Regions from separate parts of the Heyndrickxia sp. MSNUG genome, predicted to be linked through region 3. Evidence: predicted binding sites of a transcription regulator. Region 3 holds the regulator's gene; each other region holds the start of a gene.
The links. Region 3 encodes Rex, which represses fermentation and respiration genes when NADH is low (regulators of the CRP and FNR family bind a similar motif). Its sites were predicted from a motif close to TTGTGAAATATTTCACAA; they were not measured.
Positions count from the first base shown of each region.

Region 1: the regulator Rex is predicted to act here: its motif matches at 2,563-2,580, upstream of qoxA (cytochrome aa3 quinol oxidase subunit II).
Region 2: the regulator Rex is predicted to act here: its motif matches at 2,050-2,067, upstream of AABM38_RS06705 (YwiC-like family protein).
Region 4: the regulator Rex is predicted to act here: its motif matches at 2,211-2,228, upstream of AABM38_RS23070 (AtpZ/AtpI family protein).

Region 1 is NZ_CP150978.1:2,406,071-2,410,374, forward strand. Features, by position in the region: gene qoxB (cytochrome aa3 quinol oxidase subunit I) at 1-1,516, opposite strand, end outside; gene qoxA (cytochrome aa3 quinol oxidase subunit II) at 1,506-2,531, opposite strand; gene AABM38_RS12005 (hypothetical protein) at 3,822-4,049, shown strand; gene adhE (bifunctional acetaldehyde-CoA/alcohol dehydrogenase) at 4,192-4,304, shown strand, end outside.
Region 2 is NZ_CP150978.1:1,363,803-1,368,106, reverse strand. Features, by position in the region: gene argC (N-acetyl-gamma-glutamyl-phosphate reductase) at 1-81, opposite strand, end outside; gene AABM38_RS06710 (Crp/Fnr family transcriptional regulator) at 308-1,000, shown strand; gene AABM38_RS06705 (YwiC-like family protein) at 1,278-1,991, opposite strand; gene mobB (molybdopterin-guanine dinucleotide biosynthesis protein B) at 2,221-2,748, opposite strand; gene glp (gephyrin-like molybdotransferase Glp) at 2,736-4,001, opposite strand.
Region 3 is NZ_CP150978.1:246,438-250,741, reverse strand. Features, by position in the region: gene groES (co-chaperone GroES) at 1-30, opposite strand, end outside; gene AABM38_RS01415 (lysostaphin resistance A-like protein) at 463-1,194, shown strand; gene AABM38_RS01410 (YdiK family protein) at 1,198-1,398, shown strand; gene AABM38_RS01405 (redox-sensing transcriptional repressor Rex) at 1,429-2,085, opposite strand; gene moaC (cyclic pyranopterin monophosphate synthase MoaC) at 2,113-2,607, opposite strand; gene AABM38_RS01395 (ABC-F family ATP-binding cassette domain-containing protein) at 2,777-4,304, shown strand, end outside.
Region 4 is NZ_CP150978.1:4,620,478-4,624,781, forward strand. Features, by position in the region: gene atpF (F0F1 ATP synthase subunit B) at 1-250, opposite strand, end outside; gene atpE (F0F1 ATP synthase subunit C) at 427-639, opposite strand; gene atpB (F0F1 ATP synthase subunit A) at 713-1,426, opposite strand; gene AABM38_RS23065 (ATP synthase subunit I) at 1,450-1,824, opposite strand; gene AABM38_RS23070 (AtpZ/AtpI family protein) at 1,831-2,052, opposite strand; gene AABM38_RS23075 (S8 family serine peptidase) at 2,312-4,304, opposite strand, start outside.

The sequences.
Region 1 (4,304 bases), 2.2 Mb from region 3:
AACCAGCAGCAAGAATCACAGAACCGATTGCTGACACCATCATTAACGGAGCAAAGCCCGTATCTGCTGAATAGGTGTAAGCACGGCGTACCGCACCGTCTAGGCCAAGGAAGAACATTGGCATGAATGTGACATTAAAGCCGATTACAAATAGCCAGAAATGCCATTTACCAATTTTTTCGTTCAGCATATAGCCGAACATCTTCGGCCACCAGAAGTAAAGGCCAGCAAAAATAGGGAACACTACACCTGGTATTAATACATAGTGGAAGTGGGCCACTAGGAATAATGTGTTGTGATACTGATAGTCAGCTGCTGCCATAGCAAGCATGACACCAGTTACACCACCGATGACAAAGTTCGGTACAAATGCAAGTGACCAGAGCATTGCAGTCGTAAACTTAATTCGGCCTTTTCTCATTGTGAATAGCCAGTTAAATACTTTAACCCCAGTAGGGATGGCGATTGCCATTGTTGTAATCGAGAAGAATGAGTTTACACCAGCACTGTTGCCCATTGTAAAGAAGTGGTGAACCCATACAAGCATACTTAAAACCGAGATCATGATAATGGAAATGACCATTGATTTATAACCGTAAAGCGTTTTTCTAGAAAAAGTTGAAATGATATCTGACAGCATACCGAATGCAGGCAGAACAACGATATAAACTTCTGGATGTCCCCAAAGCCAAAATAGGTTGGCCCAAAGCATATCCATACCGCCACCAGATATAGTGAAGAAATGGGTACCGAATGTGCGGTCAAATGTCATTAAAGCAAGAGCTACTGTAAAAATAGGGAAGCTCGCTACAATAATGATTGATGTGATGAAAGATGTCCAACTGAACATCGGCATCCTCATCAATGTCATGCCTTTTGTTCTCATTTTTAACACTGTGACAACGAAGTTAATACCAGTCATCAATGTACCAGCACCTGCAATTTGCAAGGCTACTGCGTAAAAGTTGTTCCCGATGCCAGGACTAAATTCCTTGCCTGCCAGAGGGAAGTAGGAAGTCCAGCCGGCATCCGGTGAACCACCAATGATGAACGAAATATTGAAGAGCGCCGCACCGGCTACTGTAAGCCAGAAGCTAAGGGCGTTCAACTGTGGAAAAGCAACGTCACGGGCCCCGATTTGCAGCGGAACCACAAAGTTCATAAGTCCAATCAATAGCGGCATCGCAACGAAAAGAATCATGATGACACCGTGTGTGGTGAATACTTCATTATAGTGCTGCGCGTTTAAAAATGTATTTTCAGGAACGGCTGTCTGGCCTTTCATCATCAAGCCGTCAATACCACCGCGGAAAAACATGACCACTCCGACCAGGATGTACATGATCCCGATTTTCTTGTGATCAACAGTGGTCAGCCAATTAGTCCAAAGCCAATTCCACTTTTTAAAATAGGTAAGTGCAGCGATGATCCCAACCATCGTCAGGGCAATTCCGATTTGTGAAGCGAAAATCAATGGATCGCCTGTTACAAAAAATTCATCCCATTTAATGCCCACTATGCTCACCCCCGTGCTCGTCAGTAGTTTCAGATTCTTTATGATTCATATTTTCATGGTTTTCATGATTTGTTTGCTCATTCTTGCCGTTTTTGTTTTTGTAGTTATTTTCATCTTCAAAGATCTTACCTGGCCAGCCATGTCCTGGATAATACATTTCTGGATTTGTGTAATTCTTTGAATTATGGTCAGAATGGTCGACCCATTCTAAGTGAGTGTTTGAGAATGTCTTCCGTCCAAAGTGAGAAGGCTCAAGCATTTTTTCATACTCTGGCAGTGTCATCTTTGGAGCAGTTTCTTTTACTTCTTTAACCCATTTATCAAACTCTTCTTGTGTTTGTGACAAGACTTCAAACTCCATGCCAGCATATCCCTTACCATTGAAGTTCGTATTACGGCCAACATATGAGCCAGGGTTGTCAGCTACAAGATAAAGCTGTGTTTCAGCATGTGCCATCGTATATTTCTGGCCGCCAAGAGCAGGGACCCAGAAGCTTTGCATCGTTCCAGCTGAGGTCAGCTTGAAATCAACAGGACGGTCTTCAGGGATATTAACGTAGTTAACCGTTTCAATTCCTTGCTCAGGATAACTGAAAATCCATTTCCAGTCAGCTGAAGTCACTTTAATGACAAGAGGTTCTTTGTCTTCATAGCCTTTAGGTACTTCATCTATTGCATATATCGTTTTTACCGTCGGAATGGTTAAAGCGACGATAATCAGGATCGGGATAACAGTCCATATGATTTCCAATACAGTGCTGCCATGTTCTTCTGGCGGCTCATATCCCATATTATCCTTGCGTTCTCGGTATTTCCATACAATGAACGCGAAGAGGCCGAATACGACAACCGTAACTAATAGCATCAATGCAATTGAAAAGTTTATTAAATCGAGAATTTGCCTTGCGATCGGTCCTTCTGGATTGAACACGACCATATTATTCTCACAGCCGCTCAATAACAATACGGCGATCATTGAGGTGAGTGAGAGCAATAGAAGTTTTGATTTCTTCATCACTGACTGCAGCTCCTTTCAGATAAAAACCTTGTTCATTATATCACATACTTTTGCTCATTCGTTCACAAAGGTTTCGAAACTACCACTAAAATAGCCGGTAAGTAGTGGCAAAAGGTGTGATAAAAATCACAGCGGTGTACTTATAACAATGATTCTAACATAGAAATTTGTACACCTTACAAGGTAATTGTGAACAAAATATGAAAACATAAAATGGTATTCCTGTGAAATGTTTGTGAAGGGGATTGACGCCAAAAACTCAGGGTTTCTATTAAAGAGGCCCTGAGTTCAAGCGGGGGATACTATTTTAAGATATCTTATTACTTTCAATATAAGTTTCCAGAGCCGGATGAAATTCCTTTTGATAAAGTTTTTTTGGACACATTTTAATTGTGATCGATTTGGAATCGACACTGACCTTCGTTACCAATATGCTGCAGCATCTCGGACATTTTTCTTTGACAAACGATGTAAATAAACTCTCAAACCATTCACTCCTTATTATTTCTTCAATTCCTATAAAGTTACTATGAATTATACAGAGTATAATAAGTTTTTCAATGGTTATTCCGACCAATGGACTAAGGTTTATTTGTGAGTGCATCTATGGTGATAATATGAAAATAAGATTCATAGTGTTTAGCTAATAACGGGATGTATATAGAATTCTTATTTAATAAATAACTAGGTTAATTTACTGTTGATTGGAGGTGAGGGCAATCGACTCCTCAGAAAATTCTAACGCATTTCCATCGTGGGAGGGGAAGGTTAGTGGAAGCTATTCAAAGTCATGAGGAATTAGCGGACCAAGATGAGAACTCGCACAAAGCGAGTATCTGGAGCTGAAATCAACTGTCTAATTTATATAAGATTGGACAAGGTGAATAAGAAGCTTCAATTTTAGAGAGTATTATGAGATTGAAATGGAGAATTTCCGAATCATGTCCAGCATATAAAAATAATCAGAAAACCTCCTATAATATGATCGGGTTTAAATTTTTTATCAGTCCCTATAAAATAGGAAGTGAATAAGGAAAGTACATACTCTTTTAATTTTAAATAAGGGGAATAATCCTTCTTAATAGAATACAGGATATAATTATTATATTAAAATATTAATTAAAATGAAAGCGCTTTAATTTTAAGGTATTAAAAAAATCACCTTTACCTATAAAACATGTATTCGGTTAAAATGATTAAAGTTCAAAGTTTGTTCAATTTTTCACAAACTATTATTCTTACCATGTGATATTCTTTAATTAGAAAAGGAAAAAGGAGTGAGTGTAAATGATTTATTGCGAATTTAAGCCTTTCTCAACTGATACTGAAACTTATACGCTGGAGGTTTTTGAAGAATTAGCGGGTGATGAGTTTGAAGCGATGATGTTCACAGAAAATGATAACATTCCGGCATACATCTGGACAGTTAACTTTGTCATCATCGTGAAAAGAGGTTCAAGATACATCACGGATTTATCCTTTGAAAAAATTCCGAGAAATCCAGTTTGTGAGTGAAATATTTTTTTGAAAACTTTTGTGAAATACTTCACAAATTAACTAATAAAAAACCATCTTATCATCAATGGCTACATACAACACACCAATAAACGAATCCGAGAAAAGTAATTTAGAACAAAATTATATGGAGGTTTTAAATATGTCGACAACAGAAAAAGTGATAAAGGAACAGCAGCCAGCGATTGAAATGGTCGATAGCCTGGTGGAAAAAGGGCTTAAAGCTCTAGGAGAAATGCGTGAGCTTAATCAGGA
Region 2 (4,304 bases), 1.1 Mb from region 3:
TGTGAAATGGGGATGATTTGCCAGGAGGCGAATCAACTCTCCTCCCCCATATCCTGTTGTACCGATGATAGCTGCTTTCACTTTTCTCCTCCTTCCAGTAATGTATAAATAACCAAAAATATTTATAAATATTAATTATGTTCTTTTTATTATAAGAATTCACTTTTCAAAACGCAACAAATTTATTAACAATATGTGAACAATTCGCAATTTTATTGCTGGCTTAATATGCTTTACAATATAATTATATTAATTATTTATACGGACAGGAGTATAAATGACCTGCCGTACATGAGGTGGTATTAACATGCAGGCTGCAACAATCATGTCACCAAAGCTGAATAAAGTATTCGAAAAGGTTCACAGGATCAAAAAAATTGAAAAAGGCTCATTTCTTTTTGAGGAAGGAAATAACGCAAGTGAGCTGTATATTATTCAAAGCGGCAAATTCCAGATCAGCAAGATGGTTGCTGACGGTCGTGAACTGACAATCAGAATGTGCTCAGCCGGTGAATTGGTTGGAGAGCTATCATTGTTCAGCCCTGCATCAAGCCATTTACTTACTGCGAAAGCCTCCGAGAGTGGAACTGTCGCAGTAATCCAGAAGGATAATCTGGAGAATGAAATTGCGAAGGATAATGCGCTCGCGCTGGAATTGGTAAAATGGCTTTCATTACAGCACCGAAAATCACAAACAAGGTTTCGGGACCTTGTTCTGCATGGAAAGAAAGGTGCTTTATATTCGACATTAATACGGATGGCAAACAGCTATGGTGTGGTGACGGACGAAGGAATAAAAATCGATGTTTCCTTGACAAACCAGGAGCTCGCCAATTTTTGCGGCACATCCCGGGAGGTAGTCAACCGACTGCTGAGCGAGTTAAGAAGAAATAATAGCATTTCCATTGATAAGGGCTACATCACTGTTCATGCATTGAATCGGCTCAAAAGAGAAATAGACTGTGAAAGCTGCCCTGTTGAAGTTTGTAATATTGAATAATGATGTTATTTATGTATAGTTTTTATTGATATTTTTAGGCAAGGCTATTTTAAAAGACATTGCTGATTTTAACACCTGTTGATTGGAGCGGAGGGCACTCGACTCCTGCGGGATTAGCGGCCAAGGTGAGACCCCGCAGGAGCGAAGCGGCGAGGAGGCTCACCTGACGCCCCGCGGAAAGCGAGTGCCTGGAGCGGAAATCAACAGACAAGTTTAACAGAGCCAAAGCAAAAAAGCAGAAGCTGCCAGCATTTCCAGGCAGCTTCTGCTTTTCTATTTAAAATGAAAACATCATGATAGTGAAAAACAATCCAGCATTTATTATTTCATAAATACCTACTTTCGTAACGGATACTGGTTTTCCAAATAATACAATCGCCCTAATTAAGCTTGGGACTGCTGCCACTGCAACAGCCTCCTCTCCTGCAGCCAGCCATAAAGCAGGTACAAGGAGATGATAGGTCCATGATATCCATTTAAAGCTATGATTCTTCTTTTCACGAATCATCGTTTTTACATATAGTGTACTGCCTGTAAAAAATAAAATGGAAGCTGCAAATACAAGGACTGCTTTTTCGTTAATCACAGCGCCAGGCAGATAACTGCTGGCCAGCCCAGCTATCGAAAAGACAATAATTGCACTGAGGTCATTCATTAGTGCCCGATCTTTATTTTTTGCTGAAAAATAAGCATTGAGGATGAAGAATGGAATCATCGAAAATCCAAAATAAGCAATAGATGGCGTTGTAAATAACGGAATCATCAAAAACACCAGGGCTGGAATCATATAAATAAGAACCCACTTGCGATAAAAGGGAATTTTCTTCTTTTTAAACATCAATAACAGTGGATATGTTGCTAAATATAATAATACCCAGCCTATGAAAAACGGGACATGCTGCCAGATTACTTCACTTGCCGCTGCTCCCAGCCAGAAAGGGATGATCAACATAGCCCAGGCTCCGTGCTGTTTTGGCATAAATAACTTCATGAATCAACACTCCCTTGTTCTTTCCTGACTTAAATATAGAGTAATTTCAACATCAAATAAGTGAAGCTTATCACATATCACTTTTCCATTTATCGAATGTCATTGAACTGTCAAAAAAAATGTTCTTCTTGTTTTCCTGCGAACACAAAAAAAGCTGAACCAAAAAGGTTCAGTCTCTCTGTATCATATTGAATGTTTTACGCTGTTACATAAAGTTACATTTCATAATCTATGTGAAATCGGCTTTAATATAATTGGTTAGCCAGGTAAAACCAGATTCATCACTCGTATCAAATGATGGGATGTCTTGGTCTATGAGATGCCTTGCCATACTTGCATCACGATAAAAAATGACTTTAATACCAGGCAGTATGTCAAGAAGCTCGAGATCTCCCTTGTCTCTTAGAATGACTGCCTTTGGATACTTCTCGTTTTTGTATCCTTCAATTAGAATCACTTCAGGTTTAAAGAAAGAAAGCATCTCGATTTCTTCCAAAAGAGACCACTGTTTTTGTTCTGCCTGGATAAGGATCCTGCCGTCTCCTTCAACGAGGGAGACAGTTGCACCTGCTGCAATATGGCGCCCTGAATCCTTTGTTTCATCCACCTCTGGCTTACCGCCGTGACCATGGTGCTTGATAGTAGCAATTTTCAGCCCGGATGCAGATAAATGTTCTATCAGCTTTAGACTTAATGTCGTCTTGCCGCTGTCCTGATATCCTGCAATCTGGAAAATGATCGGTTTTACCAAGGCCACTCACTGCCTGTGTGATCTTCGAGCATAAGAACATCAACTTCCATCCCCTGCTCAAAGCCTCTTGTGCCGCCAGGAAGGATCATCAGCGAGTTCGCGCCTGCTAAACTCATGATGATATTTGACTTATCGAGACCGCTCGGAGTTACAACGAGCTTTCCATCCTGGATTGTCAATGCGCTTCTGACAAACCTTGTGAACGGATTTGCTTTTGGGAAATTAGCGTCAAGAATGGCTAATTCCTTTCTTAAATGCGGCAGCTGGGAAAATAGCATTGTCCTGATAATTGGGCGCGCAAACAGTTCAAAGCCTACATAACAGGCAGATGGATTTCCAGATAGTCCAAATAACAGCTTTCCGTCCATCTGAGCTACTGTTGTAACGCTTCCTGGTCTCATCGCTACTTTATTGAAAAGAACCTCGGCACCGATCTTGGCATAAATTTCAGGCAGATAATCATAATCTCCCACAGAAACACCACCAGTGGTGATGAATAAATCCACTTCTTCAATTGCCTTACTGACCGCTTCGAAGCATGTATCGAAATCATCAGGCAGCTGTCCAAAGTATTTCACTTCTGCTCCTGCACGCAGGATTTGAGCCGAGATCATATAGGAATTGCTATTTCGGATTTTTCCAGGCTCTAGAGGTTCATCAACCTCCAGAAGCTCGGTTCCTGTTGCATAAAGCCCTATCACAGGTTTTTTTGCCACAGGCACTTTTGCATATCCGAATGTCGCTAGCATTGCCTGGATCCCTGGGTTGATAAAAGTGCCTTTTTTGACAAGCACTTCCCCCTCCTTTGCATCTTCGCCACGGTAGGAGACATTATCACCTTTCTTATGCTTGCGCTTTGTTTCCATATACTTTTTTCCGTCTCGCTCGACTTCTTTTGTCAATTCAAACATGACAACCGCATCAGCACCAACTGGCATTTGCGCTCCTGTCATGATTCTCACTGCCTGAAAGGGCCCAAGCTCTTTATCAGTTAGCATGCCTGCTCCAATATGGTCAACGACCTCAAACTCAACGGCCTGGGATTGAGAAGCATTCTGTGTGTCAATCGAACGTATAGCATATCCATCATACGGTGCCCTGTCAAAATGCGGAACGTCACTTGTTGCTTTTAGATCCTCAGACAGATAGCGACCGTAGCTTTCATTAATCGAAACGTACTCAGTAGAGCCATTTTTCTTATGCTCCATTACTCTCTTTACAGCCTCTCCAATTGGAATAGGGTTTCTTTTCTCTAACATATATAATCAGCTCCTATTGCAGGTTAAAACTTATCTTGGCTCTTTCGTGTAGCTTGTATTTTACTTAACAGGAACTTAAAAGTCCTAAAAATAAGTGCCATTAATCATCTAAGTGTACTTACTACAAAACATTGTGAAAAAAGTTTTTTAACATTGGTTCTATTAAAGTTCAATGTTGTTGTATGAAACCTGTTGATTGTAGTGGAAGTCGCGAAGACTCCTGCGGGCTTAGCTGGTCAGGTGAGACCCCGCAGGAGTGAAGCGACGAGGAGGCTCAGCGCCAGCCCCGCGGAAAGCGAAGCG
Region 3 (4,304 bases):
AATAATGCGATCACCTAATGGCTTGATCAAGTGAATCAACCTCCTCAAATTATATGTAGATTATTATTTATTAGCACTCTCCTCATTCGAGTGCTAACACAATTTATATATTAATGAATCTCCATTTTTTTTGCAAGCATGAAGTCCAATTTTTTTTATAAAATTTATATTAGGTCCCTGGGCAGGAATCCAGTGACAGCAAGGACTATTTTTCGTTCCCGTTCCACAATATTCGACGACAATTTTCTCCGAATTTTAATTTAAGCTTGTTTAAAAAAAAGCCACCTTAAAGAGTATGCGGCTTCTGCGGAAATCTAACCATTTTTTTAGCAAGCATCCTACAATTTGAACTTTCAAGCTGCTTACTAGTAAAATGGAGAGATAGCATTATGGAACTTTTATCATAATAAAACGTATATAAAGTCATTATGTTTACGAAACGGCCTAAAAGGAGTTTTCATATTGAAAAAAGAATACTGGTACATTATCATCGCCTATATTGTCATGCAGCTTTCAAGCCTGGTCGGAATTCCGCTCGTTGCCTTTGTGGGAGCTGGGATGGGCAAGAGTCTTAAGGAAATGGAAACCCTATCGATTCCTTACTGGCTAGTCATTAGCTTTACACTGACACTGATCATCGTTTTGCTTATTTTACGGAAAGAATCAAAGATGCAGGCAGATTTGCGCGGAATGGCATCGCCAGCAAGCTCGGCTGCATGGGCCGTTGCCGGTGTATTTCTGGCATTGATGGCTCAATCCTTTGCAGCAAGCATTGAAAGGCTGCTCGGAATCGAAATGGGCTCAGAAAATACTCAAGAGATCATCAACCTCATTGAGAACTTCCCGGTTGTGATTCTCGTCAGCTCGATCATCGGGCCGATTTTGGAAGAAATCGTCTTCCGTAAAATCATCTTCGGAAGCCTTTATAAGAAAATGAACTTCTTTTTTGCTGCATTGATCAGTTCAGTGATTTTCGCGCTTGCTCATATGGAGCCCGAGCATGTCATCCTTTATTCGGCCATGGGCTTTACCTTTGCATTCCTTTATGTAAAAACAAAGCGAATCATCGTTCCGATCATCGCCCATGTCACAATGAATACGTTCGTTGTCCTGCTTCAATCCGTATTCAGGGAAGATATCGAGAGAATGATAAGAGAAGCAGAAAAAATCCAAAGCTTTATTGGGGGACTTTAAGTTATGAAGCAATCGCCTTTATTTTCAGGCATTGTCTACATCTTGCTAGGCAGCTTGTTCACCTACTTCGCCATCCAGAATGTCAGCGAAACCGGATGGGGATTTTTCACTTATCTCCTCGTCATGCTCGCGACCTTCGACTTCGGTTCCGGCATCCGGATGATCCTGCTCCATCTCAAACTTAAACAAATCCAGAAAAAATAGCCTCTTCATCCGAAGAGGCTATTTTTCATATCATTCTTCTGTGTCTGTATTGGTCGGATAATGCTTTAGGAAATAAATCAATGATTGCAGTTCTACAGACAGGTCAATATGGTGAATCCTGATGGAGTCCGGTACATTCAATCGTGCAGGCGTAAAATTCAGGATTCCCTTGATATTCGCCTGGACTAATCGGTCTGTAATAGGCTGGGCTACCGCAGACGGCACGGTAAGAATGGCCACCTGAATCCCTTCCTCGACAACTTTTTTGTCCAGCTCATCCATGTGATACACAGGCACGTCACCCATAACGGTGCCTACTTTTGCCTCATCTACATCAAAGGCAATTTCGATTTTCGTATTATTATTTTTTGAGAAATTATAATTCAAAAATGCTGTTCCAAGATTTCCGACCCCGATCAGTGCCACTTTTGTAAGCTCGTCCTGATCAAGTGTCTTTCGGAAAAATGTCAGGAGATAATTCACATTGTAGCCGTACCCCTTTTTACCTAAGGCTCCAAAATAAGAAAAATCCCTTCTGATTGTCGCTGAATCCACTTTTACCGCTTCACTTAACTCTGCAGATGAAACTCTTTGTTTACCTGAAGAATGTAAGTTCAATAAGAAACGGTAATAAAGCGGCAAGCGTTTTGCGGTTGCCTGCGGTATTTTCATAGGTTCGTTCATCATTCTCCATCCTCCACCCAATCAAAATTTCTATTTAAGCTTCTCATCTCTCTTAAAATCGCCATTTTTCCCGCCGGTTTTTTCGACTAAATACGTCTTGCCGATCACCATGCCTTTGTCAACGGCCTTGCACATATCATAAACAGTCAGCGCACATGCTGAAGCTGCTGTTAACGCTTCCATTTCCACCCCTGTATTCCCTTTTGTTTTTACAGATGCGGTAATATTTAAAATATAGTCATTTCCATTTTGCTCCCATTCGAAGCTAAGGTCAATGCCTGTTAATGGAAGTGGATGACACATTGGAATGATTTCCGACGTCTTCTTGGCCGCCATGATGCCCGCTACCTGTGCAACAGCCAGCACATCCCCTTTTTTCATCTTATTTTCTGTGATTCTTATATATATATCTTCATTCACAATTATACTTGAATGGGCGATTGCCGTGCGGACCGTCTCAGATTTATCGCTGACGTCCACCATTTTTGCTCTGCCTTCTTCGTTAAAATGAGTAAATTCTGCCATGTTCATGCTCCCTTCAACCAAATGATACACTATTTTCACAAAGTTGTGTGTGAACTTTGTTGCTGAGTTCACAAATTCCTTGTCATTCCTTGTCTTTGGTGGGTTTCATATATTGCCGAGCTTATGTGAATGGGTTACACTATCTCTAAGGCAATAGAGGTGAATAATAATGATCTTATTACAAGTTAATCAGCTGACAAAATATTTCGCTGCTGATCTTATTTTATCGAATATAAAGTTTGAAATACAGACCCATGACCGTGTTGCTTTAGTTGGCCGCAACGGAGCAGGGAAATCGACCCTGCTGAAGATTATCGCCGGGCACGAGGCGCATGACAGCGGCGAAATCATCCGCCCTAAAGGGACGACGATCGGATACCTGGCACAGAATACCGGTCTCGAATCCGAAAAAAGCATCTGGGAAGAAATGCTTGGCGTTTTTAACCATCTGCATTCCATGGAAAAAGACCTGCGCCGGCTTGAGGAAAAAATGTCGGACCCTGACATACTGACAAACCAGACTGAATATGACAGAGTTCTCAAAGAATATGATCTTTTGCAGGTCCAGTTCAAGGAGCAAGGCGGTTATCAATATGAAGCCGACATCCGCTCCGTGCTCCATGGCCTGAACTTCCATTCCTTTGATTACTCTACAAAAATATCCACATTAAGCGGAGGCCAAAAAACAAGGCTTGCTCTAGCTAAGCTCCTTTTGACCCGCCCGGATATTTTAATTCTGGATGAACCGACAAACCACCTTGATATCGACACTCTTTCTTGGCTGGAAAAATACCTTCAGGGTTATGATGGCGCAATCCTTATTGTTTCCCATGATCGTTACTTCCTTGATAAAGTCGTTAATCAGGTATATGAAATTTCCCGCCATCAGCTGGCAAAATTCCCGGGGAACTACAGCTCTTACTTAAATCAAAAAGCTGAAAACTATGAACGGGATATGAAGCTTTTTGAAAAGCAGCAGGATGAGATTTCAAAGCTCCAGGACTTCATCCAGCGAAACCTGGCGCGCGCTTCCACTACTAAAAGAGCTCAAAGCCGCAGGAAACAGCTTGAAAAGATTGACCGGATGGACAAGCCGCTTGGCGATGAAAAATCCGCTTCCTTCAGTTTTCAGATTGAACGCCAAAGCGGAAATGATGTCCTAAAGGCTGATACACTCGCTGTAGGATATAGCGATGACGTCGTTTCGGAAAATATCTCATTCAATCTATCTCGCGGTGATAGCACTGCCTTAGTTGGACCAAATGGTGTCGGCAAATCAACCTTGCTGAAGACAATCGTTGAAAAGCTACCTTCAATCACTGGCAGCATCCACTATGGTTCAAACGTATCGATCGGTTATTATGATCAGGAACAAGCTGAGCTAAGCTCAAATAAAAAGGTACTAAACGAGCTTTGGGACGAATATCCACTTAAGCCGGAAAAAGAAATTCGCACGGTTCTCGGCAATTTCCTCTTCTCAGGCGACGATGTATCAAAAATCGTTTCAACGCTCAGCGGCGGTGAAAAAGCACGTCTGGCACTCGCCAAGATGATGATGCAAAAATCCAACTTCCTGATTCTTGACGAGCCCACGAACCACTTGGACTTGGACAGCAAGGAAGTGCTGGAAAATGCACTGATCGATTACCCGGGCACAATCCTGTTCGTTTCGCACGACCGTTATTTTATCAACAGAA
Region 4 (4,304 bases), 470 kb from region 3:
ATTGCTTTAATAATTCACGTTGTTCTGCTAGTAGCTTGCTTGTTTCTTGACGAGCTTGTTCAGCAGCGTTAATTTCGCCTGCGATATGCTCTTCACGCTGTTTCATGATGCCCATTAACGGACCCCAAGCGTATTTTTTAAGCAATGCTAGCAAAATAAGAAACATAATTAGCTGGAATACGATGTCTCCACCGTTAATACCTTCGTGTGCTGTTTCTGCAGCACCGAGTACAAATTGGCTTGTTAACACCCTCGATTCACTCCCTTCAAGAGTCTTTCCCTTTTTTGATTGAGCGAAAGGAACCTTTGCTTCAATATAAAAGGATGAAATATATCGATTTGATTATTTTTCAATCATTATGGGTACATAAGAATGGCGAAGCATCAAATAGAATCGTCTTCGCCATTTGAATAATTTACGTGAGATTAACGGCCTAAAACCATGAATGCAATAACTACACCGATGATTGGCAATGCTTCTACTAACGCAACCCCGATGAACATTGTAGTTTGAAGTAAACCACGTGCTTCTGGCTGACGAGCGATACCTTCAACTGTACGACCTACGATTAGTCCGTTACCGATACCAGCGCCTACTGCTGCTAGACCGATTGCGATTGCTGCTGCGATAAGATTCATTATTTGTGTTCCTCCTTAAATTGTATAGAAAAATTTTTTTAAAAAAATTGTTGTTCATATGAACAGAGTTATTTTAATGGTCGTGACCCACTTTATGGGACAGATAAACCATTGTTAACATGGTGAAAATATAGGCTTGGATCGTACCAACAAAGATGGAGAATCCTTGCCAAACCAGTGTTAAAGGAATCGCTGCGATAGTACCAACAATCCCGGATGCAGCCAAACCGCCTGCAAGCAAAGATAGTAGTAATTCACCAGCATAAATGTTACCGTAGAGACGCAAACCAAGTGTTAGCGTGTTTGCAAACTCTTCAATAATCTTAAGTGGGAACAAGAATTTCATCGGACTGAAAAAGCCCTTTGCATATTCTCTTCCGCCCTTTAACCTGATTCCATAATAATGGGAAAGTGCAACCACCATTACGGCTAAAGTTAAAGTAATGATTGGGTCCGCAGTTGGTGATTTCCACCATAATGTTTCGTCAATCACGATTGCGAATGGCAGACCAAGCATATTGGACACGAAAATGTACATTAACAGAGTCAGTCCAAGTATGTGGAATCTTCCACCATCCTTCCAATCCATCGTGCTGTTGATGATGCCCTTTACGAAATCCATAACCCATTCAAAGAAGTTCTGCATTCCAGTAGGCTTCATTGCAATACGACGTGTAGAAAGAACAGCAATCAGAAAAACAATAACACTTGCTATTGTAATCATTAAGACATTAGCTAAGTTAAAAGTAAGTCCCAAAAAATGAACTAATGGAGCTTCATGATGCAACAGTATTCACCTCTCTTCCCCCGCTATTTATGTTGTAGAAAACTTTGAATAAAATAATCTATGATAATAACAACATAGGTTGTCATTAGTCCCACTACCACACTTGCCATATGAAATTGATCTTCATATTCCAATGCAATCATTGCTGCGATTGCCGCTGTAGCCAATCGAGAGACAGAGCCGAGCGAACGGACCTTTTTCCCTTGAGACACAGCTTTATCAAAGCTTTGCGCTCTTTTTGCCAAAAGCAATAAGATCATGAAACTGAATGCAGTTCCAAGAGCTAGTCCTGCAAAGATTGATTTATAGGAGGTAAATCCCCAGCCAAGAACATAAACAGCTAAAAGTACGTACATATACCGACGTTGCCGATGAAACATTTGGTTTATTTCTGACATTAAAGATTAGTCTCCTGAAAAAAAGTGTTGGATCAAACGGAGCATGGCGTACACGCCAGCAGCCAATCCCATGAGTAGACCGAGAATGAGAAAAAGTGGTTCGGTTCCTACTTTGTGATCGAGCCATCTTCCTGAGAAAATGCCAATCAGTATAGATCCGACTAATTGAGAAAGGATCGCGGACGTTAGAGCCATTGCTTGCAATGGATGACGCTTGTTTTGACGCATTCAATCACATCCTCGTTTTAGGGATTGAACAGTCCGAATGTCTATGTAAGGATTTATTCTAGCAAAACATTTAAAAATATTGTCGAAATATTTTTGAAAACCCTATCATTTACACCTAGATAAGCATACAATAGGCTCCAATCAAAGTCAATCCATTGGAGTGAAAAAATTCACAAAGTTTTCACGTGCGTTTTATACCCTTTACCCTATCTGAAAATAGCAATCACAATAGTTTTCCAAAATAAAGCCGGCAAGGATTTTAATTCCTTCCGGCTTTGTTTTCATTTTCATTTTTCTTGACTGAGATAACGGTTTCAATCGTGCTTTCCCGTCCGGCCTTTTTAGCAAAAACCTTGGCTAAGTATACTCCTTCTTCTGGAAGGTCTTCGAAACGTATTTCTTTTTCCCTCATCCCTTTTTTGATTTTCCTTCCCCAATCAAGGAACCCTATGAAGCGATACTGATCCGGATCAAAAAGCGCGATACCAAACTCTTCAGCTCCTCCAGGCAAATAGACTTCATATCTATATGCGCCAGCATTGTCAGCAGGTGCAAAATCAAAGCCCATGACTCTTGGATAATCCGGTTCCTCAAGGACATACAAATAAGGAATTCTGATTTTATTTTTTCCATCATCAAGAACAAGGCTGCCGTCATGAATTTTCTGTTTTAACAACTCCGGACTGGCAATCATGGCGATTTCCACTATCTTCGTTTCATTTGGCTCAACGGTAAAGGAAAATGGCAGCTCCCACTCAATCCCTGTTTCCAATTTCGGCCTCGAAAAAGAATAGTGCTTCTGGTGAGTGCTTGTATTCTTGACTTCAAGCCTTGCACTGTGCCGGTGCATATCATCTGCCAGCTGGAACTTTCCGAATTGCAGCGATCCCGGCTTGACGAGGGTTTCGGTTTTGATCGCTGCTTCTGTCTGGATACGGCCGGCTCCTTGTTCATATGTTCGATATATTTTTCCATCCCGATTCACAATCTGCTTGGCCGTGTTCATGATTGCCGCCTTGATTTCGTATGGTCCCCATTCCGGGTGCGCCTGTTTGATCAATGCAGCTGCACCCGCGACATGCGGTGCCGCCATGCTCGTGCCCTGCAGAGATAAATACCCCCCTGGAATGGTACTGTTTATGGCCACTCCAGGAGCAACAATATCCGGCTTGATTTCCCAAGTTGACGTAACCGGTCCCCGCGAGCTGAAGTCTGCAAGAATATCTCTTTCTTCTATTAATTCTATCCTCAGTAGAGCCTGGCCATTTGCAAGCTGTTTTTTCAGGGATTCTCCTTCTTGTTTGCTGATTGCTGCCACTGGGATTGGCAGACTTTCTTCCAGGTTCCCAAAGAATGTTCCTTTTGAATTGTTGTAAATAATGACTCCGACAGCTCCTGCGTTGAGGGCATTCTTCGCTTTTTCTGTAAAAGTAAGCTGCCCTCGTTCTACGATCACAAGCTTGTCTTTCACATCATTCATCTCATTTTTTCTGCCAATGCCAGCAAATACAAGTTTCTCACTTTTAGTGTTATTCCATTGTTCCGACCCCTGCAAAGGCTCAAGCCGGATTTTCTCAGCTGAAACAGATCCCCTGGCATATGGGACTTTCATAGGCGGTGTTGAAGCTCCAACACTAATGGCTTTGGATGCTGTTCCAGGTGATCCAACCGTCCATCGGTTCGGACCCGAGTTTCCAGATGAGGTTACTGCCGTAATCCCGCTATCTACAGCCTTATTGAGCGCAAGGCTGATGGGCAGGTCTGGACCATTCACATCATTGCCAAGAGAAAGGTTGAGAACGTCCACCTTATCTTCAATCGCCTGATCGATTGCAGCGATGACCTGTTCCGTTGTACCGCTCCCTCCAGGTCCGAGCGCTCTATAGGCAATGATTTTAGCTTCCGGCGCCATCCCTCTCATTCTTCCATTCGCCGCAATAATCCCGGCTACATGCGTACCGTGCAGGGTGCTTTTCATCCCAATGCCTTTCGTTTCCATCGGATCCTCATCCCCATCTACCAGGTCATGCCCCCCGGCATAATTCCTTTTAAGATCTGGATGATCATAATCAATCCCCGTATCAATCACGCCTATTTTTACACCCCTGCCCGTCAGCCGCTCCCCATTCTTATCCAAAATGCCGCGGACAGCCTCTGAACCAATCAATTCAAAATTATTTGTAAAACTTTCACTTGAACGGTACGGTTCTGGATGATGATTTGGGTTTATCTCTATTTTTTTGATATCTGAC